DNA from 2 places in the Comamonas sp. NLF-1-9 genome. Region 2 is predicted to be linked to the other one. Evidence: riboswitches for the same ligand, from Rfam matches in the RefSeq annotation. Region 2 holds a riboswitch; the other holds the start of a gene.
The links. Region 2 has a riboswitch for glycine ahead of gcvT (glycine cleavage system aminomethyltransferase GcvT). Riboswitches for the same ligand answer to the same signal wherever they lie in the genome.
Positions count from the first base shown of each region.

Region 1: another riboswitch for glycine. It lies ahead of KUD94_RS05570 (D-amino acid dehydrogenase); the one in region 2 lies ahead of gcvT (glycine cleavage system aminomethyltransferase GcvT).

Region 1 covers NZ_CP078069.1:1,160,015-1,163,803, forward strand. Annotated here, with positions in the region: gene KUD94_RS05565 (3-hydroxyacyl-CoA dehydrogenase NAD-binding domain-containing protein) at 1-344, opposite strand, end outside; gene KUD94_RS05570 (D-amino acid dehydrogenase) at 498-1,757, opposite strand; glycine riboswitch at 1,915-2,010, opposite strand; gene KUD94_RS05575 (3-(methylthio)propionyl-CoA ligase) at 2,062-3,702, opposite strand.
Region 2 covers NZ_CP078069.1:627,060-630,848, forward strand. Annotated here, with positions in the region: gene gcvH (glycine cleavage system protein GcvH) at 1-332, opposite strand, end outside; gene gcvT (glycine cleavage system aminomethyltransferase GcvT) at 374-1,501, opposite strand; glycine riboswitch at 1,548-1,661, opposite strand; glycine riboswitch at 1,677-1,775, opposite strand; gene KUD94_RS03090 (MBL fold metallo-hydrolase) at 1,922-2,983, shown strand; gene KUD94_RS03095 (acyl-CoA dehydrogenase) at 3,008-3,789, shown strand, end outside.

The DNA.
Region 1 (3,789 bases), 530 kb from region 2:
GCCACGCGGTAGTGGCAGGCAAGCGAAAGCTCCAGCCCGCCGCCCATGCAGACGCTGTGGATCGCCGCGACCACCGGCTTGCTGCACTGCTCCACCATGGCGATCACGGTGTGCAGATTGGGCTCGGCAAAGGCCTTGTCGGTGCCAAACTCGGTAATGTCCGCACCACCCGAAAACGCCTTGCCCGCGCCGGTGAGCACAATGGCCTTGACGGCCGCGTCCTGCTGCGCCTGGCGCAGCCCCTCGCCCAAGGCCTTGCGCGTGGCTAGCCCCAGGCCGTTGACCGGCGGGTTGTTCAGCGTGATGAGGGCGATATCGCCCTGGACCTGGTATTGGGCTGTCACTGGCAGAGCTCCTTCTTGATTGGCCGCGCAAACGCGGGGCCCGCGCATGGCACATGCGCCGGCCCGGGCTCAAAGAGTGTAGGAGCTTTGCCGCGGCCTGCTCTGCGCGGCTGTCACGGGTGGGACGCGGCAGCGGCGCACCCGTGTGCCGCTTCAGGCGCCCTGCAGCGCCACCCGCGCGCCGCCCGCACTGCGCCCGAGGGCCGAGCTGGCCAGCTCGGCCACCATGTCCGCCGTAGCCGCCGACAACGTCCAGCCCAGGTGGCCGTGGCCGGTGTTGTAGAACACATTGGGCTTGCGACCCTGGCCCACGCGCGGCAGCATGCTCGGGGTCATCGGGCGCAGGCCGGCCCAGGGCACGACCTGGCGCGTGCTCACGCCGGGAAAGCAGGCGTTGACCCAGCGCACCAGCGGCGCGATGCGGTCGGCCCGGATATCCCTGTTCACGCCATTGAACTCGGCCGTGCCGGCCACGCGAAAGCGCGTCGCGCCCAGGCGGCTCGTGACGAGCTTGGTCTCGTCGTCGAGCAGGCTGACGGTGGGCGCGGCCTGCTGGCTTGCCTCGTCCTGCAGGTGCACGGTGATCGAGTAGCCCTTGACCGGGTAGATGTTGATGCGGTCGCCCAGTTGCGCCGCCAGCGCGCGGCTGGCCACGCCGGCGCAGACCAGCACCGCGTCGAAGGACTGCTCGCGCGGGCCGTCTTCGCCGCTCCAGCGCACCAGCGCGCGGCGTCCGTCGCTTTCAAGGCCTTGCACCTGCGCGCCATAGAGGCAGTGCACCCCCAGGCGCTCGGCGGCAGCGGCCAGGCCGGCGGTGAAGAGATGAATGTCCCCGGTGCAATCGCTTTCGGTGAAGTAGCCGCCGTAGTAGTTGCCCGCGAGTGTGGGCTCGATCGCGCGCATCTCCTCGGGCGTGACCGCCCGGCGCTGCAGACCGCCTTCGGCCAGCAGCCTGGAGACCTCGCCCGCATGCTCGAAACCGGCGCGGTCGCGGTAGATGTGCAAGATGCCCTGCCGGCGCAGATCAAAGTGCAGGCCTTCGCGCTCGGCCCAGTCAAACAGATGCTGGCGCGCGGCGATCGCCAGGCGCGTGGTCTGCACCGTGTGCTCGCGGTAGCGGGGAAGCTGGGCGATGAATTCGGCAAACCAGGACAGCTTGTGCCAAGTGGGCCGGGGATTGACCAGCAGCGGCGCATCGCTGCGCAGCATCCACTTGAGGCCCTTGAGCAGCGTGGACGGGTGGTTCCACACCTCCGCGTTGGAAGCGGAGAGCTGTCCGCCATTGGCGAACGAGGTCTCCATGCCGGCGTAGCGATGGCCCTCCAGCAGGCTTACATCAAAACCGCGCCGGGCCAGCGCGTAGGCAGAAGTGACGCCGGTGATACCGGCGCCGATGACGGCGATCGAAGTCATGTCAGCTCCAAACGTCAGGATGGGTGACGCGGCATGCACCATGCATGCGGCGTGCCCCCTCTGTTCGGAACCTGAGAGATTCGTGTGCCGGCGCTGGGGCGGCACACTTGCTCCTTCGGTGAGGCAAGAGACGAAGCTGCCTGCTCTTCAGAGTGTGGACGACGGGCCGGTTCCTGTGCCTGAGAGTTTCCGGGGCAGTTGCTCCTTCGGCGTCGCCGGGCGCATGCCCGGCAAGCTCTCCCGACCCATCCAAGGCCGCCATCCTAGCAGAGAGTGAGGCCTGCTCAGCGGCCGGCCAAACCACTCAAAGGCCGGGCAGCTTGTAGTCCTTGAGCTGCTCGCGCAGCTTGCTCTTTTGCATCTTGCCGGTAGCGCCCAGCGGGATCGCCTCGACGAACACCACGTCGTCGGGGATCTGCCACTTGGCCATCTTGCCTTCGTAGAACCCGAGCAGCTCTTCGCGCGTGACCTCGGCGCCGGGTTTGGTCACCACGGCGATGATCGGGCGTTCGTCCCACTTGGGGTGGGCCATGCCGACGCAGGCGGCCATGGCCACGGCCGGGTGCGCCATGGCGATGTTCTCGATGTCGATGGAACTGATCCATTCGCCGCCGGACTTGATCACGTCCTTGCTGCGGTCGGTGATCTGCATGAAGCCGTCGGCATCGATGGTGGCCACGTCGCCCGTGGGAAACCAGCCGTGCCCGGCCTCGTCGTAGACCAGCGGATCGGTCGTGCCCTTGAAGTAGCGCGCCAATATCCAGGGGCCGCGCACCAGCAGGTCGCCATAGGTCTTGCCGTCCCAGGGCTGGTCCTTGCCGTCGTCCCCGACGATCTTCATGTCCACGCCAAAGAGCGCCCGCCCCTGCTTGGTGCGGATGTGCAGTTGCTCTTCGGGCGAGAGCTTGAGCTGCTTGTTCTTGAGCGTGCACAGCGTGCCCAGCGGACTGGTCTCGGTCATGCCCCAGGCGTGCAGCACGTCCACGCCGTACTGGTCGCGGAAGGTGTCGATCATCGCGGGCGGGCAGGCCGAGCCGCCGATCACGGTGCGCGTGAGGGTGGAGAACTTGAGCCCGTTGGCCGCCATGTGCGACAGCAGCATCTGCCAGATCGTCGGCACGCCGGCGGCAAACGTCACCTGCTCGGCCTCCATCAGCTCGTAGATCGACTTGCCATCCATCGCGGGGCCGGGAAAGACCACTTTGCAGCCGGTGAGCGCCGCGCCGTAGGGCAGGCCCCAGGCGTTGACGTGAAACATCGGCACGACCGGCATCATGGAGTCGCGCGCCGACAGGTTCATCGCGTCGGGCAGGCAGCCGCCATAGGCGTGCAGCACGGTAGAGCGGTGGCTGTACAGCGCGCCCTTGGGATCGCCCGTGGTGCCACTGGTGTAGCACAGCCCGGCGGCGGTGTTCTCGTCGAACTGCGGCCAGCTGTATTGCTCGGAGGCTGCCGCAATCCAGGCCTCGTAGCTCAGCAGACCGGGGATGCCGCTGTCCGCGGGCAACTTGTCGGCCTCGCACAGCAGCACCCAGGATTTGACCGTGGGGCACTTGGCGTGCACCGCCTGCACCAGCGGCAGGAAGCTGGCGTCAAAGCACACCACCTTGTCTTCGGCGTGGTTGATGATCCACACCAGTTGCGCCGGATGCAGGCGCGGGTTGAGCGTATGCATCACGCGCCCCGAACCGGCGACGCCGAAGTACAGCTCCATGTGCCGATAGCCATTCCATGCGATGGAGGCAATGCGGTCGCCCGGCTCGGTACCCGCCGCCTCCAGCGCATTGGCCAGGCGTTTGGCGCGCCGCGCCAGATCGGCGTAGGTGTAGCGGTGCATGTCGCCCTCCACCCGGCGCGAGACGATCTCGCCGTCGCCATGGTGGCGCTCGGCGAAGTCGATCAGCATGGAAATCAACAAGGGTTGGCTCTGCATCTGTCCGAGCAGCATGGGGTCTCCTTTTTCGGTCGGCAAACGAAACGCCGCCATGTTAGCTCTGGCCTGCGGCCGCCTCGTGCGTGCGCCCCGCGTGGC
Region 2 (3,789 bases):
AGGGAGTCGAGTTCGTCGGCCTGGCTCAGCTTGACCTTGAAGAACCAGCCCGCGCCCGTGGGGTCGGTGTTGGCCAGCGAAGGGTTTTCGCGCAGCTGCTCGTTGACTTCCACGATCTCGCCGGACACCGGCATGTAGATGTCGGACGCGGCCTTGACCGATTCGACCACGCCCGCCACGTCACCGGCGGCGTAGCTCTTGCCCACTTCGGGCAGCTCCACGAAGACCACGTCGCCCAGCGCGTCCTGCGCATGCGCGGTGATGCCGACGATGGCGGCCGCGGCGTTGGAGTAATCGACCCATTCATGGTCCTTGGAATACTTGATGCTCATGGGGTGCTCCGTTGCTAGAGGATGAAAAAGCGCGATTGTGACTATCCGCGGTGGTAGCGCGGCGCAAGGAAAGGGGTGGCAGCCACTTGCATGGGCACGGGCTTGCCGCGCACCAGCGCGTCCACGCGCGTGCCCACGGCGGCAAACTGCGGCGGCACATAGCCCAGGGCGATGGGTTTGCCCAGCGACGGCGCCAGCAGCCCGCTGGTGATCGTGCCTATCGCGGCGCCGCCCACTTCGTGCAGGGGCGTGTGCTCGCGCACCGGCACGCGCTCCAGTGCGACCAGGCCTACGCGCTTGCGCGTGAGGGTGGAGGGGTCGGCAATCTGCGCCAGCACCTTGTCCGCGCCCGGAAAGCCGCCCGCGCGCTCGCCGCCGCTGCGGCGCACCTTCTGGATGGCCCAGTTCAGGCCCGCTTCGGGCGGGGTGGTGCTGGCGTCGATGTCGTTGCCATACAGGCACAGGCCGGCTTCCAGACGCAGGGAGTTGCGCGCGCCAAGGCCGACGGGCTTGACTTCGGGCTGCGCCAGCAGCGCGCGGGCCAGGGCCTCGGCCTTGTCGCCGGGCAGCGAGATTTCAAAACCGTCCTCGCCGGTGTAGCCGCTGCGCGTGATGAAGAGCGGCGTGCCTTGCCAGTCGGTGTGGATGCCGCTCATGAACACGAGCTGCTCTGCGGCCGGCACCAGGCGCGCGAGCGCCGCGCCGGCCTGCGGGCCTTGCAGGGCCAGCAGGCCGTGCTCGGGCAGGGTTTCGATGGTGCAGCGCGCGCCGATTTTTTCGCGCAGGTGGGCGATGTCACCGAGCTTGCAGGCGCCGTTGACGATCAGGAAGAAGACGTCTTCGGCTTCGCGAAAGAACATCAGGTCGTCGATGATGCCGCCGGCGTCGTTGAGCAGCAGGCCATAGCGCTGCTTGCCCACGGCAAGGCCGGCGACGTCCACGGGCATGAGGCTCTCGAGCGCGCTGGCGGCCTGCGGCCCCTTGATCCTGAGCTGGCCCATGTGCGAGACGTCGAACAGCCCGGCGTGTTCGCGCGTGTGCAAGTGCTCGGCCATCAGGCCGGCGGGGTATTGCACCGGCATGCTGTATCCGGCAAAGGGCACCATGCGTGCACCCAGTTCCTGGTGCAGGCCGGCCAGCGGTGTGGTGAGCAGGGGGGTATCGGACAAGCGCGGACTCCTTGATGGAAACGGCACGCCACACCACGGGGTGTGGGCATGCCCGGCTGTCCGCTTTACCTGAGAGATTCACGCGGATGATGCCGCGCTTGCTCCTTCGGTGGAGGCGCGCAGCAGGTCACCGCGTGCCCCTCTCTCCAGCAGGGATGCGCCCCGCAGGCGGGGCACTTGCCAGTCCTTTTGCCTGAGCGTTTGGGCACTGGGCCTCGCGCCTTCGGCGGCGCCGCACCGTGCGGGTGGCAGCGCTCTCTCCTGACGGGGGGCGATTCTACGTGGCTTTTGGCGCTGCCTGCGCCGGCGCGAACCAAGGCGACAGCGCCCGGCGCCGGGCGCGGCGCGTTTGCCGCAAAATGCCCTGTTTGGCCAGCGGTGCGCGCCCGGCACGGGCGCCGGGCCGCAAGAGAGAGCACGATGAACAAGCAAACCGCCGCGGCCGAGCCCCAGGGCTTGAGCTACCCCTGCGGCGACGCGCCCGGCCTGGGCGAAGTCAGCGAAGTGGCCGATGGCGTGTACTGGATACGCATGCCGCTGCCGTATTCGCTCAACCACATCAATCTGTGGGCGCTGCGCGACGGCGCGGGCTGGGCGCTGGTCGATACCGGCATCTGGTCCACGGTGACGCTGGACGCCTGGCGCGCGCTGTTTGCCGGCGCGCTCAGCGGCCCGATCACGCGCGTGTTCATCACGCACATGCACCCGGACCACATCGGCATGGCCGGCTGGCTCACGCGCAAGTTCGGCTGCCGCCTGTGGATCAGCCGCCTGGAATACCTGAGCTGCCGCGCGCTGGTGGCCGACACCGGGCGCGAGGCGCCCGAGGACGCGATCGACTTCTACCGCCGCGCCGGCTGGGACGACGAGGCGATAGAGACCTACAAGACGCGCTTTGGCGGCTTTGGCAAGACGATTTACACCATGCCCGACAGCTTTCGGCGCCTCGCCGATGGCGATGAGATCGACATCGGCGGCTACCGCTGGCGCGTGGTCGTGGGGCGCGGGCATTCGCCCGAGCACGCCTGCCTGTACTGCCCCGAGCGCAAGCTGCTGATCTCGGGCGACCAGGTGCTGGCGGGCATCTCGTCCAACGTCTCGGTCTATCCGACCGAGCCCGACGCCGACCCGCTGGGCGAGTGGCTGGCCTCGCTGGACAAGCTGCGGCGCGAGGTCGCCGACGACGTGCTGGTGCTGCCCGCGCACAATCGGCCTTTTCGCGGCCTGCACGAGCGCCTGGCGCAACTGGCGCGCAGCCATCAGGAGTCGCTCGCGCGGCTCAGGCAGGTGCTGGTCGAGCCGCGGCGCGTGGTCGACGTGTTCGGCGCGCTGTTTGCGCGGCCCGTGACCGCAGACCAGATACTCATGGGCCTGGCCACGGGTGAGGCGCTGGCCCACTTGAACTACCTGCTGGTGCGCGGCGAGGTGCAGGCGAGCCAGGGCGAGGACGGCTGCACCTGGTACCAGCGCCGCGCCGCCTGACAAACGCTATCTGGAGGATTGCACATGACCAAGAGCCGACGGCCTTTCGACTGGGGTGACCCCTTTGCGCTGCGCGAGCAGCTCACGCCCGAGGAGCGCGCGGTGCAGGACGCGGCCGCCGCCTATTGCCAGGGCCGCTTGCTTGCGCGGGTGCAGCAGGCCTTCCGCCACGAGCAAACCGACGCCGCCATCTTCCGCGAGATGGGCGAGCTGGGGCTGCTGGGCGCCACCATCCCCGAGCAATACGGCGGCGCGGGCCTGGGCTATGTCAGCTACGGCCTGATTGCGCGCGAGGTCGAGCGCGTGGATTCGGGCTACCGCTCGATGATGAGCGTGCAATCCTCGCTGGTGATGGTGCCGATCAACGCGTTCGGCAGCGAGGAGGCGAAGCAGAAGTATTTGCCCAGACTGGCCAGCGGCGAGCTGATAGGGTGCTTCGGCCTGACCGAGCCCAACCACGGCTCGGACCCCGGCAGCATGGCAACGCGCGCCAGAAAGGTCGATGGCGGCTATCGACTCACGGGCTCCAAGATGTGGATCACCAACAGCCCGATCGCCGACGTGTTCGTCGTCTGGGCCAAGGACGACGAGGGCGCGATACGCGGCTTCGTGCTGGAAAAGGGCGCCAAGGGCCTGAGCGCTCCGGCGATCCACGGCAAGGTGGGCCTCAGAGCGAGCATCACCGGCGAGATCGTGATGGACGAGGTCTTCTGCCCCGAAGAAAACGCCTTTCCCGAGGTGCGCGGCCTGAAAGGGCCCTTCACCTGCCTGAACAGCGCGCGCTTTGGCATTGCCTGGGGGGCGCT